DNA from 4 places in the Streptomyces sp. NPDC002144 genome. Region 2 is predicted to be linked to each of the others. Evidence: riboswitches for the same ligand, from Rfam matches in the RefSeq annotation. Region 2 holds a riboswitch; each other region holds the start of a gene.
What was found. Region 2 has a riboswitch for cyclic di-AMP ahead of ACWCQ1_RS38740 (M23 family metallopeptidase). Riboswitches for the same ligand answer to the same signal wherever they lie in the genome.

Region 1 (5,702 bases), on a different contig from region 2:
CTGCCGCGCGCTCGGTCGACGGGCGCTCAGAGAGCGTCGCGCGCCGCTCATCCCACCGCCGTGCGGCGCGAGCAGCGGCCTCACACGCCTGCCGCGCGCTCGGTCGACGGGCGCTCGGGGACCGTCGCGCGCCGCGCATCCCACCGTCGGGTGGCGTGCCAAGGGCCGCGTGTGCCCGGCGGTTCCGACCGGGGCGCGCGAGGACGTTCGTGCGTCGCGGTCATCGCCTCACGCGGGGCGTACCACGCTGTGGATGATTGATTCGCCGGCGTAGTAGATGGACTCCTCGCGGACGTACGCGCCCGGCTTGGGGGCGTGGATCATCATGCCGTTGCCGATGTAGACGCCGACGTGGCTGATGTCGTCGTAGAAGAAGATCAGGTCGCCGGGCCGGGCGTCGGCGAGGGAGACGGTGGTGCCCGCGTTCACCTGGTCGTAGGTGGTGCGCGGGAGGTCCACGCCCGCGGCCTTCCACGCGGCCTGGGTGAGGCCGGAGCAGTCGTAGGAGCCGGGACCGGTGGCGCCCCAGACATACGGCTTGCCGATCTGCGCGCGGGCGAACGCGAGCGCCTTCGCGGCCTTGGCGGCGTACGAGGAGTCCGTGGTGTCCGTGGAGCCGGTGTCCGAGGAGGAGGTGCCGTCCTGGGACGTCGTCCCCTCCTGGGCCTTCCGCGCCGCCGCCTGCTGCTGGGCCAGCTCCGCGGCCTTGCGCGCGGCCTCCTCCCGCTGCTTCTTCTCGATCGCCGCGAGCCGCGCCTTCTCCTCGGCCGTCAGCTTCGACAGCAGCTCGCGCGCGTCGGAGAGCTTCTTCTGCACCGTGGCCTTGGCGGTCTGTAGATCGTTCTGCGACGTGCTGAGCGTCTCGAGGCTCCGGGAGGCCTCCTCACGCTTCTTCATCGTCGCGGACTGCTCGGTGAAGTAGTCGTCGACCTCGCTCTTCTGGCGGGCGGTCAGCCGGCCCATCAGCTGCGTCTGGTCGAAGTAGTCCTGCGGGGAGTCGGCGAGCAGGAAGGTCGCCGTGTCGGGCGCGGCGGCACCCGTCCGGTACTGGGCGGCGGCGAAGGAACCGAGCCTCTCGCGCTCCTCGTTGAGCTTCTGGGCGCGCTTGGCGACGTCGTTGAGCAGGGAGTCGACCCGTCTGCGCTGCTTGGTGGTCTTCTCCTTGGCCGCGTTGTACTTCTCGGTGGCCGACTCCGCCTGGCGGTACAGGTCGTCGACCTTCTTCTCGACTTCCTCGAGGCTGGGGCCGCCGTCGGCCGAGGGGGCGGCGTTGGCCGACTGGGAGAGCAGGGCCACGGAGGTGAGGGCGGCCGTGGCGAGAGCGGGGGTGCGTATGCCTGCTACGCGCGTAACGGCGGGACGTGTCTTGCGGTGCGACGCCAAGACCGGCGACTCCTTCCATCGTCCGCCTACCGGGTTAGCTGTCGGGTTCGGGCGGGTGGTTCGGAAGGGTTGCCCTACGGCCCGGGCCCCGGAAGGGGGGCCGGCCGATTCACCCCAAGGTCCTCGTGGGTCCCCGGCTCCGGCTGCGCGGCGGCGCCCCGGACTCGGCGGAGGCCGCACGGCCCGGCGAGGTTCGCCGGTGGGGGTCGTACGGCCTGCCCGAACGGTAGCCAACTGGTGTGGTCCGTGTGAAGGTTGATGTTCGATTTGTCCGATACATTTCCGTGACCTTCGACCGGCCCCACCCACCCGGCCACGTGCGGTGATGGCGCGCCACGCAGCGTGTACGGGGCATCGGGATCCGGCGATGTTCTCAGGGCGGCCGCGGGCTGTCAGTGGGGCGCCCTAGACTCGGAGAGCGATGAGCAGCCTCTTTGACGACAGCTTCCTGGCGGACCTCCAGGCCCCTCGCGGGCACGCGGAGGAACCCCCGCCGCCGCCCGAGGACGATCACGTACCGGAGCCCGTTCCGGACGACCTGTTCGGCGGGAAGTTCGACGTGCCGCCGGACCGGGACGCCTACTACCGCGACGGCGCCCCCCGCCCGGCGATCGACCCGGCGGCGCTGCTGGACGGGCTGAACGAGAACCAGCGCGCGGCCGTCGTGCACCATGGCGCCCCCCTGCTCATCGTGGCCGGCGCCGGCTCCGGCAAGACCCGTGTCCTCACCCACCGCATCGCCCACCTCCTGGCCGAGCGGAACGTGCACCCGGGCCAGGTCCTGGCGATCACCTTCACCAACAAGGCCGCCGGTGAGATGAAGGAGCGCGTCGAGCAGCTCGTCGGCCCGCGCGCGAACGCGATGTGGGTGATGACCTTCCACAGCGCGTGCGTGCGCATCCTGCGCAGGGAGAGCAAGAAGCTCGGCTTCACCTCCTCCTTCTCGATCTACGACGCCGCCGACTCCAAGCGCCTGATGGCCCTGGTCTGCCGCGACCTGGACCTCGACCCCAAGCGCTACCCGCCGAAGTCCTTCAGCGCCAAGATCTCCAACCTGAAGAACGAGCTGATCGACGAGGAGGACTTCGCCGCCCAGGCCACCGACGGCTTCGAGAAGACCCTCGCCCAGGCCTACGCCCTCTACCAGTCACGGCTGCGCGAGGCGAACGCCCTCGACTTCGACGACCTGATCATGACGACGGTCAACCTGCTCCGCGCCTTCCCGGACGTCGCCGAGCACTACCGCCGCCGTTTCCGGCACGTCCTGGTCGACGAGTACCAGGACACCAACCACGCCCAGTACGCGCTCGTGCGCGAGCTGGTGGGGACGAGCGAGCACCCCGTCGACGTCCCGCCGAACGAGTACGACGTCCCGCCCGCCGAGCTGTGCGTGGTGGGTGACGCGGACCAGTCGATCTACGCCTTCCGCGGGGCGACGATCCGCAACATCCTCCAGTTCGAGGAGGACTACCCGGACGCGACGACGATCCTCTTGGAGCAGAACTACCGCTCCACCCAGACGATCCTGTCCGCGGCCAACGCGGTCATCGAGCGCAACGAGTCCCGCCGCCCCAAGAACCTGTGGACCAACGCCGGCGCGGGCGCGCGCATCACGGGCTATGTCGCCGACACCGAGCACGACGAGGCCCAGTTCGTCGCCGACGAGATAGACCGTCTCACCGACGCGGGTGACGCGAAGGCCGGGGACGTCGCCGTCTTCTACCGGACGAACGCACAGTCCCGTGTCTTCGAAGAGGTCTTCATCCGCGTCGGCCTGCCCTACAAGGTCGTCGGCGGTGTCCGCTTCTACGAGCGCAAGGAGGTCCGGGACGTCCTGGCCTATCTGCGCGTGCTGGCCAACCCCGAGGACTCGGTGCCGTTGCGCCGCATCCTGAACGTCCCCAAGCGCGGCATCGGCGAGCGCGCCGAGGCGATGATCGACGCCCTCTCGCAGCGCGAGAAGATCAGCTTCCCGCAGGCGCTACGCCGCGTCGACGAGGCGTACGGCATGGCCGCGCGCTCCGCCAACGCGGTCAAGAAGTTCAACACGCTGATGGAGGACCTCCGTACGATCGTCGAGTCCGGCGCGGGCCCGGCGACCGTCCTGGAGGCGGTGCTCGAACGCACCGGCTACCTCGCCGAGTTGCAGGCCTCCACCGACCCGCAGGACGAGACCCGTATCGAGAACCTCCAGGAACTCGCGGCCGTGGCCCTGGAGTTCGAGCAGGAGTCCGGTGAGGGCGAGGAGTCCCCGGGGCTCGCCGACTTCCTGGAGCGGGTCGCGCTGGTCGCCGACTCCGACCAGATCCCGGACGAGGAGGAGGACGGCTCCGGAGTCATCACCCTGATGACCCTGCACACCGCCAAGGGCCTGGAGTTCCCGGTGGTCTTCCTCACCGGCATGGAGGACGGCGTCTTCCCGCACATGCGCGCCCTCGGCCAGACCAAGGAGCTGGAGGAGGAGCGGCGGCTCGCCTACGTCGGCATCACGCGCGCGCGTGAACGGCTGTATCTGACCCGCTCCGCGCTGCGCAGCGCCTGGGGGCAGCCGTCGTACAACCCCCCCTCCCGCTTCCTGGAGGAGATCCCGGCGCAGCACGTCGACTGGAAGCGGACGGGCGCCACGTCCCCCGTCTCCTCGGGACCTGCGTCCGGCGTCGCGGCCTCCCTGTCGTCCTCCCGCTCGCGCTCGTCGGCGTCGGGGGTACCCGGGTTCGCCACCAGCCGGACCTCCGAGAAGCCGGTGGTGTCGCTGGCGGTCGGGGACCGGGTCACCCACGACCAGTTCGGGCTCGGCACGGTCGTGGCCGTGAAGGGCACGGGCGGCAACGCGGAGGCGACGATCGACTTCGGCGACGCCAAGCCGAAGCGGCTGCTGCTGCGCTACGCGCCGGTCGAGAAGCTGTGACGCACTGAGCCCCCGTCCCAAGGGCGGGGGCTCGTCGGAGAGTTGGGCGGCTTACGTCGGGTCCAGTCCGTGGCTGCGCAGCCACGGCAGGGGGTTTATCGGCGCTCCGCCGCCCGGGCGCACCTCGAAGTGCAGGTGCGGGCCGGTCGAGTTGCCCGAGTTCCCGGAGTACGCGATCGGCTCGCCGGCCTTCACCGTCGTACCGGAGGCGACGCGGTAGCTGGAGAGGTGGCAGTACCACGTCTCCGTGCCGTCCTTCGCGGTCACGATCATCATGTTGCCGTAGGCGCTGTTCCACTGCGTGCGCACGGTGCCGTCGGTCGCGGCCATCACCGTGGTGCCGTAGGAGACGGGGAAGTCGATGCCGGTGTGCACGGACATCCAGTTGACGCCGGCCTGGCCGAAGTAGGCGCTGAGCCCCCGCTGGGTGACCGGCAGGACGTACTTGGGGCGCAGCCGCTCCTTGCGGGCCGCCTCCGCGGCCGCCTTCTTCTTCTCGGCCTCCTGCTGCGCCTTGAGGTCGATGCGCTCCTGCGTCCGGCTGGCCCGGTCGGCGAAGTCGTCGGCTCCGGCGGACAGGCTCTCGAGCTGGGAGTCCAGCTTGTTGTTGGCGACGGCCGATTTCACGGTGGGCGCGTCGGAGGCGCTGGTCGAGGTGTCGTCGCCGGAGAAGGTGCCGACCGAGGCGGCGGCGATCCCCGCGACCCCCATCACACACGCCGAGGGCACGGCGATGGTCAGCAGCGCGGAGCGCCTGGCGGGCGTACGGCGGCGGGAGCGCGCCGCGTTGCGGGCGGCGGCGCGTGAGGCCGGGGCGGGAGTGACCTCTTCCTGGTCGTCGAGCAGGGGGGTCACCGCGGGCAGCTCACCCGTGGCGGTCGACTCCCCCTCGTCCTCGGCGGGTTCCTCGTAGGAGCCGTGCTCGACCTGTTCGAAGAGGGCGGTCGCCTGCTGCTCGAACGGTTCGCCTTGATCGGCCGGGGCGTCGGCGTTCCACTGCGTGGCGTCGTACGCGCCCGTGTCGAAGGTCTGCGTGCCCCATTCCCAGTGCTGGGTCTGGTCGGCCGCGCCGCCGGACTGGTCGGGCTGGAGCCAGGCGCTCGCGTCCCACTGCCCGGAGACGTCGTGGCCGGTGGCCTGCGCCGGGATCATCGACAGGTGCTGCTGCTCGCCGGTCCAGGCGGCCGTCTCGTACACGCCGGTGTCATAGGCGGCGTGGTGCTGGGCCGCGTAGGCGTCGTAGTGCGGCGTCTGGTGGTGGCCCGTCGCCCACTGGGTGCTGTCGTAGGAGCCGGTGCCGTCGTCGGGGAGGCTGCCGAACAGGGGGTCGGCGGCGAAGGTCGTGGTGGTGTGCGCGCCGGTCTGAAAACCGTTGGCGTCGTAGGCGCCGTACGTGGTGAAGTCGCCGTAC
Region 2 (5,702 bases):
TCTGCGCTGGATGGCCGCCGACTACTTCTACGGCGCCCTCCTCGCCCTCGCCCTCCCGCTGTGGCCCCTGGGACTGGTCGTCGACGGTGTGTGGAGCGGGCTGCTGCGCCGTACGCCCCTCGTGCTCCCGCTGGTCGTGCGGATCGCCGACCTGGAGGCCGACTGGTCCACCGCCCTGCTCAAGCCGTCCCCGAAGGCCCAACTCGCCGCGCGGGTGAAGGAGTTGGCGGCGACCCGCGCCGACGCCATCGCCGCGCACGGCGCCGAGCTGCGCCGTATCGAACGCGATCTGCACGACGGCGCCCAGGCCAACCTGGTCGCCCTCTCGATGCGCATCGGGCTCGCCAAACGCGCCTACGACAGCGACCCGGCCACCGCCCGCCGACTCCTCGACGAGGCCCAGGCGCAGGCCGAGAAGGCGCTGACCGAGCTGCGGCACGTGGTGCGCGGCATCCATCCGCCGATCCTGACGGACCGGGGGCTGGTGGGTGCGGTGCGGGCGCTGGCGGCCGGGTGCGGGCTCGAGGCGGGCGTGGAGGTGTCCGGGCTGGAGGAGGACGGGGTGCGGGCGCCCGCGGCCGTGGAGGCGGCCGCCTACTTCGTGGTCGCCGAGGCGCTGACCAACGCGGCCAAGTACAGCGGCTCCGCGCGGGCCTCGGTCCGGCTGGAGCGGGTCAGGCGCGGGCTGCGGGTGCGGGTCGCCGACGAGGGGCACGGGGGCGCCGACGAGACGAGCGGTTCCGGGCTGGTCGGGATGCGGCGGCGGGTGGCCGCCCTGGACGGGACCCTGGAGCTCTCCAGCCCCGTCGGCGGGCCGACCGTGATCGACGTCATGCTGCCGTGCGTGTGGTGACGGACGCCGTCGGAATCAGCCGGCCGTGAGCTCCGTCAGCTGGCCGAGCGGCAGCGTGTGCTGCGTCTGCAGGACCTTCGCGCGCAGGTAGCGGACGTTGTGCGCGGTGGTGAACACCCCCGTGGGGACGCGGTCGCGCACGGCGATGTCCAGTCCCCGCAGCTGCTCGGCCTTGTCGGGGTTGTTGGACAGCAGGTCCAGCTCCTCGACGCCCAGGGCCCGCAGCATCTGCGCGGCGGCCGTGTAGTCGCGGGCGTCCTCGGGCAGGCCCAGGGCCGCGTTCGCCTCGTACGTGTCGAGACCCTGGTCCTGCAGGGCGTACGCGTCGAGCTTGTTGTAGAGACCGATGCCCCGGCCCTCCTGGCGCAGGTAGAGCAGGACCCCGCCCCGGTCGGCTATCCGCTCGACCGCCTCGCGCAGTTGCGGGCCGCAGTCGCAGCGGGCGGAGCCGAAGACGTCGCCGGTCAGGCACTCGGAGTGCAGCCGGACCAGCGGGACCGTGCCCGGGGCCGGGGTGCCGAGGACGACGGCCACGTGCTCCTGGCCGTCGGTCAGTCCGTGGAAGGTGACCAGTTCGGCGTCGACGCTGTAGCCGTCGGCGAAGCGCAGCGGCACCCGGACACGGGCGCGCTCGGTGGCGGCGGGGAAGTCGGGCATGCGGGTCTCCGGGGTCGTCCGTAGTCTGGCGGCGTCTGCTTCAGATTTGAAACAGGTGCACGGTCGGCGACCCTACCTCATGCTTGAAATTTGAAGCAACAGAATTGTGCGGCGCTTCACGTACCGGTCATGAACAGGACGGCGACGACCGGCGGCGCCAGGGCACCTCGTCGGTCGTGGGGCGCTCGTCCTCCTGGAGCCGCTGGACGATCCCCGTACAGATCTCCTCGAGCTGTTCGACCTGCTCCTCGGTGAGGTGGTCGAACAGCAGGGACCGTACGTTGTCCACATGTCCCGGGGCGGTGCGTTCCAGGACGTCCATGCCCTCGTCGGTCAGCACGGCGAAGCTGCTGCGCTTGTCCCAGCGGCAGTTCTCGCGCCGGATCAGCCCGTCCTTCTCCAGCCGGCCCACGGCGTAGGTCAGCCGGCTGCGGGTGATCTTCGTCCGCTCCGCGAGGTCGGTCATGCGCAGCCGCCGCTCCGGGGTCTCGGAGAGGTTGGCCAGGATGGAGTAGTACAGGTGGGGCATGCCGGCGTCCTGCTGGAGCTGCCGGTCGATCGCGTCCTCGACGAGGAACGTCGCCGCGATGTACGCGCGCCAGGCGCGCTGCTCCTTCGGGGTGAGCCAGCGAGTCGTCATGCCACCAGTGTAGGTTTGTTTCAAACTTGAACCAAGAGTGGCCGTTCAGCGCCTTGCGCCGAGCGTGCCGTCCACCACGAGCCGGGGAGCGCGTCGATGCCCCACCCGTACGTCCTGCTGTCCGCCGCCGTCTCCCTCGACGGCTGCCTCGACGACACCGGACCCGAGCGCCTGCTGCTGTCGTCCCCGGCCGACTTCGACCGCGTCGACGAGGTACGGGCCTCCGTCGACGCCATCCTGGTCGGCGCCGGCACGATCCGCGCCGACAACCCGCGGCTGCTGGTCAACTCGCCCGAGCGCCGCGCCGCCCGTGTCGCCTCGGGCCGGCCCGAGTACCCGCTCAAGGTCACCGTCAGCGGCTCGGGCGAGCTGGATCCGGCGGCGAGGTTCTGGCACACGGGCGGCGACAAGGTCGTCTACACGACCGACAAGGGGGGCGAACGGGCCCGCGCGCTCGGGATCGCCGCCGACATCGTCCCGCTCGGGCCCGACCTCGACTGGCGTCGGCTGCTGGAGCATCTGCACGAGGTCCGGGGTGTGCGGCGGCTCATGGTCGAGGGCGGCGGCCGCATCCACACCCAGCTGCTCCAGCAGGGGCTCGCGGACGAGCTCCAGCTGGTGCTCGCCCCCCTGTTCGTGGGCGACCCCGACGCGCCCCGCCTCTTCGGCCCGGGCGGCTACCAGGGCGGACGGCTCAGGCTGGTGGAGAGCCGGCGGATCGAGGACGTGGTCCTCATGCGCTACGAGCCCACCGCCCCCGGCACCGGCCCGCTGGCCTCCGCCGCCGACCACCACTGGCTCCGCCTCGCCTGCGACCTGGCGGCCCAGTGCCCGCCCTCGCGGACCGCGTTCAGCGTCGGCGCCGTGGTCGTCGCCGACGACGGCACGGAGCTGGCCCGCGGCCACTCCCGCGAGGCCGGCGACCCCGTGGTCCACGCGGAGGAGGCGGCCCTGGCGAAACTCGACCCGGCCGATCCGAGGCTCGCGACCGCGACGGTCTACAGCAGCCTGGAGCCCTGCGCCCACCGCGCGTCCCGTCCCAAGCCGTGCGCCCGGCTGATCCTGGAGGCGGGGGTACGGCGGGTGGTGACCGCGTGGCGGGAGCCGGACACGTTCGTGGAGGCCGCCGACGGCAGCGGTCTGCTGGCGTCGCGGGGCGTCGAGGTGGTCGTCCTGCCCGAGTACGAGGAGCGGGCCAAGGCGCCGAACGCCCATCTGCCGGGCTGAAAACGCAGGTGGAGCGGGGGCGGACGGAAACCCTGGTGCTGAGCGTCCCGCGGATGGCGTATGCTGGTTACACAACGACGCGGGGTGGAGCAGCTCGGTAGCTCGCTGGGCTCATAACCCAGAGGTCGCAGGTTCAAATCCTGTCCCCGCTACTGAAGGCCGAGGGCCGGAATCCAGTGACTGGATTCCGGCCCTCGGTGTTTCCCGCTTCCCTGGCCGTCACTCCCTGTGCAGAGCCTGAGACAAGGTCAACTCGCCCGATTTTCACCGGTCATGGCCCGATCGTCCGCGCCAAAAACGTTTAATGATCAAGCCGAACTGCTTGGAAACCCCACCCCGAGTCTATTAACGTTCGATAACGCAGCGCGGTCGTCCCAGCCGTCACAAGAGGCGGCTCCGTGCGCACGCGCCGAATCCCGCAAGGGAACCGGGGAACCACCACCCTGGGGTGAATCGCGCGGAGACCGCCGTGGACCCACGGCAGGTTTACGCGCGTAGGAGACCTTCCTGCTCCGAACCCGTCAGCTAACCCGGTAGGCGAGAAGGAAGGAAAGGAGCACGCCCACGTGGCGTCCAACCCGCCTGCCCCGGCAGCCCCGTTCGTGCCGGGCACCCGGCCCTTCGGCTTCGGCCCCAGTGACGACGAGGGCCAGTGGGAGGAGTGGAACCCCACCGAGGAGTCCATCCGCCCGGTGCGCGGCCGGCACCGTGTCTCCAGGCAGCGCGGCGGGGGACTCGCCCGCAGCTCCACGGTTCTCGGCGTCGGTGTCATAGCCGCCGTCGGCGCGGGCGGCATGGCCAGCGCCAACACCGGCAAGCCGCCGGTGTCCATCTCCCTGCCCGACCTGACCTCCGTCGCCCATGTGTTCGACGCCGGCTCCGATGCCCCCAAGGGCTCCGCGACCGCGCTCAGCGCCGTCGGGGTGAGCACCAAGGACACCGAGCAGGGTGCCCGGGACGCCGGTGAGGCGCTGCGCGACCGCATCATGGCGCAGGCCGAGTCGCAGCAGGTCCAGCTCGACAGCAAGGCCCAGTCGGCCACCGAGGCGGCCCTCGCCAAGCAGATCGACGAGGCGGCCGCCAAGGCGGAGAAGGACGCGGCGGCCAAGGCGCAGGCCGCCAAGGAGAAGGCGGAGGCGGCGGCCAAGAAGGCGGCCGAGGACGCCAAGCTCGCCGAACTCGCCAAGCAGTACAAGCTGCCGGTCGTCTCCTACACCATCACCGGCACCTTCGGTCAGGCCGGCTCCATGTGGTCCTCCGGTTACCACACGGGCCTCGACTTCGCCGCGCCGACGGGCACGCTCATCAAGGCCATCCACTCCGGCACCATCACGGAGGCCGGCTGGGCGGGGTCGTACGGCTACCGCACGATCCTCACCCTCGACGACGGCACCGAGCTGTGGTTCTGCCACCAGTCCTCGATCAGCGTCAGCGTCGGCCAGAAGGTCGCCACCGGTGACGTCATCGGCCGGATCGGCGCCACGGGCAACGTGACCGGCCCGCACCTGCACCTCGAGGTCCACCCGAACGGGCAGGCCACCGGCATCGACCCGATGACCTGGCTGCGCAGCAGGGGCCTCAACCCCTGACAGCGGCACCGCCCCGGAACGGCCGCCTCCGATTGTTTACGGGAAGTTTGCGGCCGTTCCGGAAGAGGAGTCTCCGGGGCGGGCGTTGACCATACACATGACTTCTCTGCGCAAACTCGGCTCCTCCGACCTCGAGGTCTTCCCGCTCTCCCTCGGTGGCAACGTCTTCGGCTGGACCGCCGACGAGGCCACGTCCTTCGCCGTCCTCGACGCCTACGCGGCCGCGGGCGGCAACTTCCTCGACACCGCCGACGGCTACTCCGCCTGGGTCCCCGGCAACCAGGGCGGCGAGTCCGAGACGATCATCGGCAAGTGGGTCAGGGCCCGCGGCAACCGGTCCGACGTCGTCATCGCGACCAAGGTGAGCCAGCACCCCGAGTACCAGGGGCTGTCCGCCGCCAACATCAAGGCCGCCGCCGACGCCTCGCTGCGCCGCCTCGACACGGACTACATCGACCTGTACTACACGCACTTCGACAAGCCGGAGATTCCCGTCGAGGAGATCATCGGGGCGCTCGACGAGCTGGTGACGGCGGGCAAGGTGCGGGCGATCGGCGCGTCCAACATCTCCACCGAACGGCTCGCGGCGTCCCTGGAGTTCTCCGACCGGGAGGGCCTCGCCAAGTACGTGGCGCTGCAGCCGCACTACAACCTGGTCTCCCGCGACACCTACGAGGGGCCGCTGCAGGACCTCTCCGCGCGCTACGGCCTCGCCGCCGTCCCCTACTACGCCCTG
Region 3 (5,702 bases), on a different contig from region 2:
GCAGTGGCCCTGTCCCCGACGCGGACGCGAAGGCCGTCATTCCCACTGCGTGTCCTCGTCGCCACGGGCTCGTGCCGGCGACACGGTGGCCGCGGTCTCGGCGTCGCCGTGCGGTCCGCGCGGACGCGACGTGAGGAGAGCCCACACTCCGGCCGGGGGCTCACCTCCGGCTGAACCGGACAGGCGTGCGGGGCCATCCTGGAATCCTGGGAGTCGAAGCACGGAGCGAGGCGTGGCATGGCGTACGACGAAGCGTTGGCCGAGCGGATTCGGCGGTATCTGGGGGCCGATCCGGACATCACCGAGAAGCGGATGTTCGGGGGGCTCGCGTTTCTGCTGCGCGGGAACATGGCGGTGAGCGCGAGTGGCGCCGGGGGGCTGATGGTCCGTGTGGGGCCGGAGGCCACGGACGCGGCGCTGGCCCGACCGGGCGCGCGACTCCTCGACATGACGGGGCGGCCGATGCGTGGCTGGATCGTCGTCGACCCGTCCGCGCTCGCCGACGACGGGGTCTTGGGCGCATGGATCGACGAGGGGTACGCCTTCGCCGCGGGGTTGCCGCCGAAGTGAGACGTTCCTACGAGCGGCGGCCGGGCCTGCCTCGTCTGCCGGGCTTGGAGCCGCCCGCGCGGGGAGTGCGGCCCGGCTGCTTGGCGGGGGCCGGCTTGCGGTGGGCGGAGGACTTCTGCTGCTCCTCCCGCCTCGGCTTCTCCTCCCGGCCTGGCTTCTCCTCGGGCTGCTGCTTGCGGCCGCGCGAGCTGTTGACCGTGCGGCCGCGCACGATGCCGATGAAGTCCTCGACCAGTTCGGTGGTCGCTTCCTCGGGCCAGGACAGGGCGACACCGGACTGCGGGGCGTCGACGACCGGGCGGTAGGTGAGGTCCTTGCGGTGGTGCAGACGGGCGAGGGACTGGGGGACGACGAGGAGGCCGACGCCCGCAGCGACCAGTTCCACTGCGTCCTCGGTGGTGGCGGGGCGCTCGAAGGCGGGTTCACCGGGAGGGGCGTCCCAGCCGAAGACGTCGTCGAGGGGGTGGAAGAGCACCTCGTCGGCCAGATCGGCGAGCGTCACCTCGTCGGCCGCCGTGATCACGTGGTCCTTGGGGACCACGACCACCGTTGTCTCGGTGTACAGCGGGATCGCGCTGAAGAACCCACGGTCGACCGGCAGCCGTACCAGGCCCGCGTCCGCCTCGCCCGCACGCAGCACCTCGGGCGCCTCGGCGGCCGGTACGGCGATGAGGTGCAGCGGGATCCCGGGCAGCCGCTCGTTCCAGATCCGCACCCACTTGGCGGGCGTCGTCCCCGGGACGTACGCGAGCCGGAACGTGGGGGATGTCTCCGAGCCTGTCACCTGGCCAGGTTACCGGCCGTGGTCGAGGGCCCCGTACCCGGTCGATACCCTGGACCCCATGAAGTCGCACCAGACCACCCAGACGATGAAGCCCGCGACCGCGGCGAAGAAGCTGGGTGTGTACCTCGAGGCCACCCCCGCCGAGTTCCGTGAGGGTGTCGTCTCGCGCGCCCAGCTCGACCAGCTCCAGGCCGAGCCGCCCGAGTGGCTGCGCGAGCTGCGGGCCAAGGGGCCGCACCCCCGTCCGGTGGTCGCGGCGAAGCTGGGCGTCTCCATCGCGGGGCTGGCGCGCGGCGGGGTGACCGAGCCGCTGACCACCGAGGAGATCGAGGCGCTCAAGCAGGAGCAGCCGGAGTGGCTGGTGAAGGAGCGGGCCACCCAGGCGGAGGTCCGCAAGGAGGCGGCGCGGATCAAGAAGCGCGACGCCGAGCGGGCGGCCCAGGAGGACGGTCCGCGGTCCTGAGGCACCCGCCGTCGCGACGGTCGGTCACGCTCCCGATCCGCTGTGTGCACGAAACCGGAATCTGACGGCCCGTCACGACGAAGGTCACAAAAGCGTATCGGACATTCTGCCCTTCAACCTTCACACCAGCCGCACAAGTTGGCTAGCGTGGGTCCAGGCCACTCGAGTTCCTCCGGCGAACCCCGTCGGGACGCGTGGCCTCCGCCGAGTCCGGTGTCGAACCGGAGCCGGGGACCCAACCGAATCATGGGGTGAATCGGCCCAACTGCCCGCACGGGCAAGGGTCGTAGGGCATGCCTTCCGGATACGACCGCCCGAACCCGACAGCTAACTCGGTAGGCGGAGTACGGAAGGAGTACGGCTCCCATGGCGCCGGATCGACCATCGCGCACGGGCGGCTCCGGCCTCCCCGGGATGCGCAACTCCACTCTCGCCGCGGCGGCCCTCACCTCGGTGGCCATGCTCTCGCAGAGCGCCGACGCCGTGCCCCTCGCCGGGGAGGACGCCCCCAGCCGGGAGGCCGTCCGGGACCGGGTGAGCAGCCTCTACGACCGGGCCGAGTCCGACACCGGCCAGTGGAACTTCACCCGCCCGACGGTGACCGGCTCGCGAGGACGCGGCGCACCGGCGGGCGGCGGCAGGCGCTCGGACCCCGATCTGGACAACGTGACCCGGCAGTGGTTCGACGCGGCGCGCGCCTCGCTGGGGCCGACGATCCCGGCGATCCTGCCGGCCGACCGCATGCCCGCCCAGCGCACCTCCTCCCCCCGCCCGGCCCCGTCGCGGCCCGCGCGCTCCCCGGAGGCACGGACCGGCTTCGAACTGGAGGCACCCGGCCGGCCCGTGGCCGAGCTGCCGGCGGGCGGAACGCGCCGCCCGGTCGCCGAGCTGACCGCGGGTGGCGGCACGGCCGCGCTGCCCGCCGTACCGGCGCAGCGGCAGGAGTCCGCCATGGCGGCGGGCGCGACGGGCGGCGAGCCGCGGCAGGCCTCGCTGCGTACGTCCAAGGAGCAGAGCCAGCGCAAGATCGCCGCGGCGAGTGAGCTGCTGTACCGGTACACGGCCCGGCAGACGTCCATACCGCAGTCGGCGGTCATGTCACCGACGCCCATGGCGGAGCAGACGGCGGTCATGCCCTCGCTGGCCATGACACCGCAGTCGACCATCATGTCGCCGACGGCCACGGGGCCACAGGCGACCATCATGTCCCCGGCGGCCACGGCATCCCAGTCGGCCGTCATGCCCTCGATGACCATGGCAGCGCCGCAGCCGGCTCTGGCGCCGGTGCCGGCGCCCTGGTCGGACCAGGCGAGCCGTGCGACCGAGGAGGCCTGGCGGCTGCAGCAGCCGTCCGTGCTCGACACGGGCGTGCCGGCGAGCGAACCGTGGGGCCCGCAGCAGCCGGCCGTCCCCGACATGGGTCCGTCCATCACCGACACTGGGGCGCAGCAGCAGTTGACCGCCCTGGACACCGGCACGCAGTGGAGCTTCCAGCAGCCCACCGTCGAGGCGGCCCCGCAGCAGCAGTCCGTCATGGACACGGGTGCGTGGAACCTGCCCGCCGCGGTCGACTCGAGCCTGCCCGTGTCGGACCAGTGGCGCCGGCTCCAGGAACCGTCGGTCCTCGACACCGGGGTGCCCGAGGCGCCCGCCGAGCCGGCGGTCGGCACCAAGGCGGACCGGGCCGTGTCCTTCGCCCGGGCGCAGATCGGCAGGCCCTGCCTGTGGGGCGCGGTCGGACCGGAGTCGTACGACAACGCCGGGCTCACCCAGGCCGCCTGGCGGGCCGCCGGGGTCGCGCTGCCGCGGTCCACGCACGAGCAGGCGAGCACCGGCACGGTGGTCCCGCTCGCCGAGAGCCGTCCCGGTGACCTGATCTTCTTCAACGACAACTTCAGCCACGTCGGCCTCTACACCGGCAACGGTCTGATGATCCACGCCCCCGGACCGGGCGCGGTGATCCGCGAGGAGTCGGTCCACTACGCCGGCGAGGCCGCGATCCGCATAGCGGTGCGCCCCGCCTAGCAGCACACGCTTCACCGAGGAGGCCGTCCACGAACCGTGGGCGGCCTCTTCGGCCGCTGACGCTGCCTCGCCGGTGAAGGATGGCTGCATGAGTGATCAGTACGAGGGGCGACTGGCCGGGAAGACCGTCGTCGTCACCGGGGCCGCGGGCGGCCAGGGCGCCGCCGAGGTGGAGGCGCTGACCCGGGCCGGCGCCCGGGTGGTGGCCACGGACGTGCGACCGCAGGGTGACGTGCGGCGGCTGGACGTCAGCAGGGAGAGCGACTGGGCCGCGCTGGCCGCGGAGTTGAAGGAGTCGTACGGCGAGATCCACGGTCTGGTGAACAACGCGGGCGTCATCCGGCGCGAACGGCTCGGTGAGGTACGGCCGGAGGACTTCGCACAGGTCCAGGCCGTCAACACCACCGGACCGCTGCTCGGGATCCAGCACCTCGCGCCGCTGATGCCACCGGGTTCCTCGATCGTCAACGTCGGTTCGTCCGCCGCGCTCACCGGCTACTACCCGGTGGCGTACACCGCCAGCAAGTGGGCGTTGCGGGGGCTGTCGAAGATCGCGGCGACCGAGCTGGGGCCGAAGGGCATCCGGGTCAACACCGTGCATCCCGGGTACATCGAGACGCCGATGACCGCCGCCGCCACCCCGGCGTTCCGTGCGGCGACCATCGGGGAGACACCGCTGGGCCGCAGCGGCACGGTGGACGACATCGCGCCGCTGGTGGTGTTCCTGCTCTCCGACGAGTCGTCCTTCATCACCGGGGCCGAGATCCCGGTGGACGGCGGGCTGACCGCGCACGGCGGCGTCAGGTCCATCTCGGACGCGATGCGGGCGGCGAATCCGCCGGGAGGAGCGGGAGGAGTCTGAACTCCTCGGACCTCCGCGGGCCGCCGGTCCCCCGCTCCGGCGGCCCACACGGGCTCCGGGCCTCGGAGAGCACCGGCGGTCCCCCACCGAACCGCCGGGTCTCCCCGCCGCGGCCGCTGGTGCGCCGTTGTGCTGGAGTACATCCGTGAACGTCCTTGTTGCTCCGTTGCAGTCTGAGGCAGGCTGGACGTCGCCGGTATGGGTACAACTGCGTACGCGGCGCACGATCGGAGTGGGAACGTGGCACAGGTGTTGGTCGGGGCGCAGGAACGCATGCTGTCGGTGGCGGTCGCGGCACTGCACGAACGGGAGCCCGATCGGCTGTGGCCGATGCTCGCGGACGCCCTGCCCGGCCTGTGCGGCGGTGAGAGTCTGATCTACAAGCTGGACGACTGGAACGAGTCCGGGGGCACGGTCGGCATGCCGTCCGCCGTCGCCGCCGAGTTCGCGGTGCTCCGGGACGAGGCCGTGGGCCTGCTGCGGGAGGGCTACCCGTTCGCGTCCCTGTACTCCTCCGGGCCGGACCGCACCCCGCTGACCGCGCGCCGGGCGGTGGGGCGGGCCTGGTCGTCGAGCCCCACCGCCGAGCTGATCGGCGACCTCATGGCCGCCGACCACGTCCTGGCGATCCCGCTGCCCGGAACCACGACCCCGATCACCGGATGCATGGTCTACCGCTCCGGTACGGACTTCACCGACGACCATCTCCGGCTGGCGGCCCAGCTCCAGCCGCTGCTGGCCGCCGTGGAACAGCAGCGGCAACTCCTGGAACGCCACCGGCGTTCGACCGACCCCTCGGCCGCCCCGGACTGCGGGTTGACGCCCCGTGAGACGGCGGTCCTGGTGCTGCTGGCGGACGCGCTGACCGCGGCCGCGATCGGCCGGCGGCTCGGCATATCGGATCGCACGGTGCACAAGCATGTCGAGAAGATCTACCGCAAACTGGGCACACGCGACCGCATCAGTACGGTGCTGCGGGCCCAGCGGCTCGGCCTGGT
Region 4 (5,702 bases), on a different contig from region 2:
GACGCCACCATTGTGGACCGCTGCACTGACAACGCGGGCCAGGACCCGGTGCGGGCGGTCCGGTCCGCCGGTGCGGGCACCATCGGGCGCGGCTGCCCGCAGGCTACGCGATCCGCTGTGGGCGTACGTCGTCCGGGAACTTCGCCGCGGCTCCGCACGCTTGCATACAGTGGCAGGACCGGCAGCAAAACCGCGGTGTCAGCCACCGCATCGGCGATCGAAGGGACGTACATGCCCATGGGTCACACGGCCACAGACCAGGCAGGCACCGGGGGCCTGACAGCGACCGAGCACCGCCTGGCCAACGGCCTGCGCGTGGTGCTCTCCGAGGACCACCTGACCCCGGTCGCGGCGGTGTGCCTCTGGTACGACGTCGGCTCGCGCCACGAAGTCAAGGGCCGTACCGGCCTTGCTCACCTTTTCGAGCATCTGATGTTCCAGGGCTCGGGCCAGGTGAAGGGCAACGGCCACTTCGAGCTGGTGCAGGGGGCCGGCGGCTCGCTCAACGGCACCACCAGCTTCGAGCGCACCAACTACTTCGAGACCATGCCCGCCCACCAGCTGGAGCTCGCCCTCTGGCTGGAGGCCGACCGCATGGGCTCCCTGCTGGCCGCCCTGGACGACGAGTCCATGGAGAACCAGCGGGACGTCGTGAAGAACGAGCGCCGGCAGCGCTACGACAATGTCCCGTACGGCACCGCCTTCGAGAAGCTGACCGCCCTCGCCTACCCGGAGGGCCACCCCTACCACCACACCCCGATCGGCTCGATGGCCGACCTGGACGCGGCGACGCTGGAGGACGCGCGCGCGTTCTTCCGCACGTACTACGCGCCCAACAACGCCGTGCTGTCGGTCGTCGGCGACATCGACCCCGAGCAGACGCTCGCCTGGGTCGAGAAGTACTTCGGCTCCATCCCCTCCCACGACGGCAAGCCCGCCCCCCGGGACGGCACCCTGCCCGACGTGATCGGCGAGCAGCTGCGCGAGGTCGTCGAGGAGGAGGTGCCCGCGCGCGCGTTGATGGCCGCCTACCGGCTGCCGCACGACGGCACGCGCGCGTGCGACGCGGCCGACGTGGCACTGACCGTCCTCGGCAGCGGCGAGTCCTCCCGCCTCTACAACCGGCTGGTACGGCGCGACCGTACGGCCGTCGCGGCCGGCTTCGGGCTGCTGCGGCTCGCCGGGGCGCCCTCCCTGGGCTGGCTGGACGTGAAGACCTCCGGGGACGTCGAGGTCCCGGTCATCGAGACCGCCATCGACGAGGAGCTCGCCCGGTTCGCCGAGGAGGGCCCGACGGCCGAGGAAATGGAGCGCGCCCAGGCCCAGTTGGAGCGCGAGTGGCTGGACCGGCTCGGCACGGTCGCGGGCCGCGCCGACGAACTGTGCCGTTACGCCGTCCTGTTCGGCGACCCGCAGCTCGCCCTGACCGCCGTAAAGCGCGTCCTGGAGGTGACCCCGGAGGAGGTCCGTGAGGTCGCCGCGGCCCGCCTGCGCCCCGACAACCGCGCGGTGCTCGTGTACGAGCCGGTCTCCGGGGAGGCCGCCGAGGACGCCGATCCGCCCGAAGACCCCGAGGCCGAGGCCACCGTCGAAGCCGGCGACAAGAACGAGGAGGCGGCCAAGTGACCGAGCTCGCCGCGATGGAGTTCCACCCGCAGCCCCAGGCGGGCGAGGCCCGGCCCTGGGCGTTCCCGGCGCCCACGCGCGGGGCGCTCGACAACGGCCTGACCGTGCTGCGCTGCCACCGCCCCGGCCAGCAGGTCGTCGCCGTGGAGGTCCTGCTGGACGCGCCCCTGGAGGCCGAGCCGGCCGGCTTCGACGGCGTCGCCACGATCATGGCGCGCGCCTTCTCCGAAGGCACCGACAAGCACTCCGCCGAGGAGTTCGCCGCCGAACTGGAGCGCTGCGGCGCCACCCTCGACGCGCACGCCGACCACCCCGGCGTCCGGCTCAGCCTGGAGGTCCCGGCCTCCCGACTGGCCAAGGCACTCGGTCTGCTCGCCGATGCCCTCAGGGCGCCCGCGTTCGCCGACAGCGAGGTCGAGCGGCTGGTCCGCAACCGCCTCGACGAGATCCCGCACGAGCTGGCCAACCCCTCCCGGCGCGCCGCCAAGGAGCTCTCCAAGGAGCTGTTCCCGGCCGCCTCGCGCATGTCGCGCCCGCGCCAGGGCACCGAGGACACCGTCGAGAAGATCGACGCGGCGGCCGTGCGCGCCTTCTACGACCGTCACGTCCGGCCCGCGACGGCCACCGCGGTGGTCGTCGGCGACCTCACCGGGATCGACCTCGACGCCCTGCTCGGCGAGACCCTCGGGGCGTGGACGGGCTCCCGGGCCGAGCCCCGCCCCGTGCCTCCGGTGACCGCCGACGACACCGGGCGCGTGGTCATCGTCGACCGTCCCGGCGCCGTCCAGACGCAGCTGCTGATCGGCCGCGTCGGGCCCGACCGGCACGACCGCGTGTGGCCCGCGCAGGTCCTCGGCACGTACTGCCTGGGCGGCACCCTCACCTCCCGCCTGGACCGCGTCCTGCGCGAGGAGAAGGGCTACACCTACGGCGTACGGGCCTTCGGCCAGGTCCTGCGCTCCGCCCCGGACGGCACGGGCGCGTCGATGCTCGCCATCAGCGGCTCCGTCGACACCCCGAACACCGGACCGGCGCTCGACGACCTCTGGAAGGTGCTGCGCACGCTCGCCGAGGGCGGCCTCACGGACGCCGAGCGGGACGTCGCCGTACAGAACCTCGTCGGGGTGGCGCCGCTGAAGTACGAGACGGCGGCGGCCGTCGCGAGCACGCTGGCCGACCAGGTCGAGCAGCATCTGCCGGACGACTACCAGGCGACGCTGTACCAGCAGCTCGCCGCGACCGGCACCGTCGAGGCCACCGCGGCGGTCGTGAACGCCTTCCCCGTCGACCGGTTGGTGACCGTCCTGGTCGGGGACGCGGCGCAGATCAAGGGCCCCGTGGAGGCCCTGAACATCGGTGAAGTGACCGTGGTGTCCGCCGAGTAGCGGCACGCGTGCGTGGCGGGGCCCTGGTGACGGAAGCGTCACCAGGGCCCTCTTATGTCCGAATTGAAGAACCTTGACGGCAATTGAAGGAAATTTGAAGGAGAGTGGGCCGTTTGCCCTGTGGGATGCGCTACAAACACCCTGATCCGTTTGGGAATTGAAAGCGGCCCCGCTTAGCGTCGTCCGGGCTGTCCGTCAGGCAGTGCGCCGCACCCGCGGCACCGGACAGTCATCGCCGAGTCCCCGTACGGCGCGAGCCAGGGGAGCCGGGGACCCACCGCAGTCCCTGGGGTGAATCGGACGCCCGCGCGCACAGCGAGGGTGCTCGTAGGAGACCTTCCTGCTCCGAACCCGTCAGCTAACCCGGTAGGCGAGAGGGAAGGAAAGGAACAGCCTGTACATGGCGTTCATGTGCGCCGCCGGGAAGCACCGTCGTCCCAGCCGGATCAAGCGCTCCACCGCCCGGGCCGCCGGCGTCGCGGCTCTCGCCACCACCGGTGTCATCGGCGCCCTCGCGGCCCCCGCGCTCGCCGCCGACAACGCGGCCGACGCCGTCGAGCAGACCGGTCTCACCCCCGTCATCACCATCGGCGACTCGATCGCCGCCAAGATCGACGCGCAGGCCGACGCGCAGAAGCAGGCCGCCGAGATGGCCGCCCGCAAGAAGGCGGCCGAGGAGGCCGCGCGCAAGAAGGCCGAGGCGGAGGCCAAGAAGGCCCGCGAGGCCAAGGAGCGCGCCGCCCGCGAGGCCGAGCGCAAGCGCCTCAACACCTTCGTCGCCCCGATCTCCAACTCGTACGTCTCCACGGGCTACAAGGCCAGCAGTTCCCTGTGGTCCTCGGGCAGCCACACCGGCATCGACTTCCACGCCGCGACCGGCACCGCCGTGCACGCCGTCGGCTACGGCACCGTCGTGCAGACCGGCTGGGGCGGTGCGTACGGCAACCAGATCGTGATCAAGATGAACGACGGCACGTACACCCAGTACGGCCACCTGTCGTCCATCGGCGTCTCCGTCGGCCAGAAGGTCGTCACCGGCCAGCAGATCGGCCTGTCCGGCTCGACCGGCAACACCACCGGGCCGCACCTGCACTTCGAGGCCCGTACGACGCCGGAGTACGGCTCCGACATCGACCCCGTCGCCTACCTCCGCTCGCACGGCGTGAACGTCTGACGGAGGATCGCGAGATCCCGTGAAGCCCCGGCTCCCCGAGCCGGGGCTTTCCGCGTTTCTGTCGTGCCGCTGTCCAAAAAATATCCATGGATTCCGGCCCGCCGTCGGAAATTCCCGTCCTTTGCAATAGAGTCACTGGACACACGTCCATGGTCGACGTTTCACGGGGATTAAGGCGGAGGTCGGACATGCGTATTCCGGCGCACTCGGTGTGCACGGCCATCCGGGACGACATCGTCGCGGGTGTCTACGAGCGCGGCAGCCGCCTCACCGAGGAACTCCTCGCCCGCCGCTACGGCGTCTCGCGCGTCCCCGTCCGCGAGGCCCTGCGCACCCTGGAGGCCGAGGGCTTCGTGGTGACCCGGCGGCACGCGGGCGCGTGCGTCGCGGAACCGACCGAGCAGGAGGCCTCCGACCTGCTGGAGATGCGCCTGCTGCTGGAGCCGCTCGGCGCCTCCCGGGCCGCCCAGCGCCGCACCGAGGCCCATCTGAAGGTGCTGCGCGGCCTGGTCAGACTGGGCCAGGAGCGGGCCAGGAGGGGCAACAGCGAGGATCTGCGCTCCCTGGGCGGCTGGTTCCACGAGACGCTCGCCCAGGCCTCCGGCAGCCAGGCCATGACCTCGACGCTGACCCAGCTGCGTCACAAGATCGCCTGGATGTACGCCGTGGAGGCGCCCGCCGACCCGGTGGAGTCCTGGGCCGAGCACGGGGCGATCGTCGACGCCGTGGCGCGCGGCGACGGCGAACGCGCGCGGGCGGTCACGGCGCTGCACACCGAACGCTCGACCGCCGCGCACCGGCTGCGATTCGGGAGCCAGGAGCGGGCGAACGGTGTGAGGAACTCGCAACATGCCGTAAACATGCCGAGCCTGCGGCATTAACACGGACGCCGTATACAAAGAGGAAAGAATTCGCGGGGGCTATTTCACGCTGCCCGCCGCCGGGAATTCCGAACCCCCGGCACAGAAAATGCGAAGGGCTCGCCCGGAAATTCGGACGAGCCCTTCCGTGGTGCCGTGGTCAGACGGTCTCGGGAAGCTCCTCGAGCCCCTCGGAGACCAGCTTGGCCAGACGGTCGAGGGCCGCGTCCGCGCCCTCGGCGTCGGAGGCGAGGACGATCTCCTCGCCGCCCTGGGCGCCCAGGCCCAGAACCGCCAGCATGGAGGCCGCGTTGACGGGGTTGCCGTCGGCCTTGGCGATCGTGACCGGGATACCTGCGGCCGTGGTGGCCCGGACGAAGATGGAAGCGGGGCGGGCGTGGAGGCCCTCGGCCCAGCCGACGTTGACGCGGCGCTCAGCCATGTGATGCTGCCCTTCGGTGTTCAGGGTTGTCTAGACCAGTTTCCCACAACGTGAGGCTGCTCCGGAGAGGCTCGCGCCCCTCCGGGGTGAGTCGTCGGGCCGCGGCCTCGGCCCGTCGTCCGTCCCTCGCGCTGCTTGGTTGTCGTCCACAGACTGCCTCGCGCCGTTGTCGGACGCGAGCCGTACGCTGGGGCCCATGCAGACCTCGTCGGACC

Region 1: linked by a shared signal. The riboswitch ahead of ACWCQ1_RS43680 (NlpC/P60 family protein) and the one ahead of ACWCQ1_RS38740 (M23 family metallopeptidase) in region 2 are both predicted to bind cyclic di-AMP.
Region 3: linked by a shared signal. The riboswitch ahead of ACWCQ1_RS24665 (NlpC/P60 family protein) and the one ahead of ACWCQ1_RS38740 (M23 family metallopeptidase) in region 2 are both predicted to bind cyclic di-AMP.
Region 4: linked by a shared signal. The riboswitch ahead of ACWCQ1_RS40900 (M23 family metallopeptidase) and the one ahead of ACWCQ1_RS38740 (M23 family metallopeptidase) in region 2 are both predicted to bind cyclic di-AMP.

The regions. Positions count from the first base shown of each region.
Region 1 is NZ_JBSFDB010000054.1:43,310-49,011, forward strand. It holds gene ACWCQ1_RS43680 (NlpC/P60 family protein) at 229-1,383, opposite strand; cyclic di-AMP (ydaO/yuaA leader) riboswitch at 1,392-1,563, opposite strand; gene pcrA (DNA helicase PcrA) at 1,805-4,291, shown strand; gene ACWCQ1_RS43690 (M23 family metallopeptidase) at 4,343-5,702, opposite strand, start outside.
Region 2 is NZ_JBSFDB010000037.1:22,481-28,182, reverse strand. It holds gene ACWCQ1_RS38765 (histidine kinase) at 1-853, shown strand, start outside; gene ACWCQ1_RS38760 (GTP cyclohydrolase II) at 869-1,510, opposite strand; gene ACWCQ1_RS38755 (MarR family winged helix-turn-helix transcriptional regulator) at 1,638-2,150, opposite strand; gene ACWCQ1_RS38750 (dihydrofolate reductase family protein) at 2,247-3,377, shown strand; tRNA gene ACWCQ1_RS38745 (tRNA-Met) at 3,456-3,529, shown strand; cyclic di-AMP (ydaO/yuaA leader) riboswitch at 3,775-3,931, shown strand; gene ACWCQ1_RS38740 (M23 family metallopeptidase) at 3,944-4,966, shown strand; gene ACWCQ1_RS38735 (aldo/keto reductase) at 5,064-5,702, shown strand, end outside.
Region 3 is NZ_JBSFDB010000016.1:158,417-164,118, reverse strand. It holds gene ACWCQ1_RS24680 (TfoX/Sxy family protein) at 238-570, shown strand; gene ACWCQ1_RS24675 (LysR family substrate-binding domain-containing protein) at 578-1,354, opposite strand; gene ACWCQ1_RS24670 (DUF5997 family protein) at 1,413-1,817, shown strand; cyclic di-AMP (ydaO/yuaA leader) riboswitch at 2,010-2,175, shown strand; gene ACWCQ1_RS24665 (NlpC/P60 family protein) at 2,184-3,842, shown strand; gene ACWCQ1_RS24660 (SDR family NAD(P)-dependent oxidoreductase) at 3,931-4,704, shown strand; gene ACWCQ1_RS24655 (LuxR C-terminal-related transcriptional regulator) at 4,945-5,702, shown strand, end outside.
Region 4 is NZ_JBSFDB010000044.1:4,742-10,443, reverse strand. It holds gene ACWCQ1_RS40910 (M16 family metallopeptidase) at 232-1,626, shown strand; gene ACWCQ1_RS40905 (M16 family metallopeptidase) at 1,623-3,011, shown strand; cyclic di-AMP (ydaO/yuaA leader) riboswitch at 3,235-3,399, shown strand; gene ACWCQ1_RS40900 (M23 family metallopeptidase) at 3,412-4,185, shown strand; gene ACWCQ1_RS40895 (GntR family transcriptional regulator) at 4,374-5,066, shown strand; gene ACWCQ1_RS40890 (HPr family phosphocarrier protein) at 5,206-5,487, opposite strand; gene ACWCQ1_RS40885 (bifunctional acetate--CoA ligase family protein/GNAT family N-acetyltransferase) at 5,684-5,702, shown strand, end outside.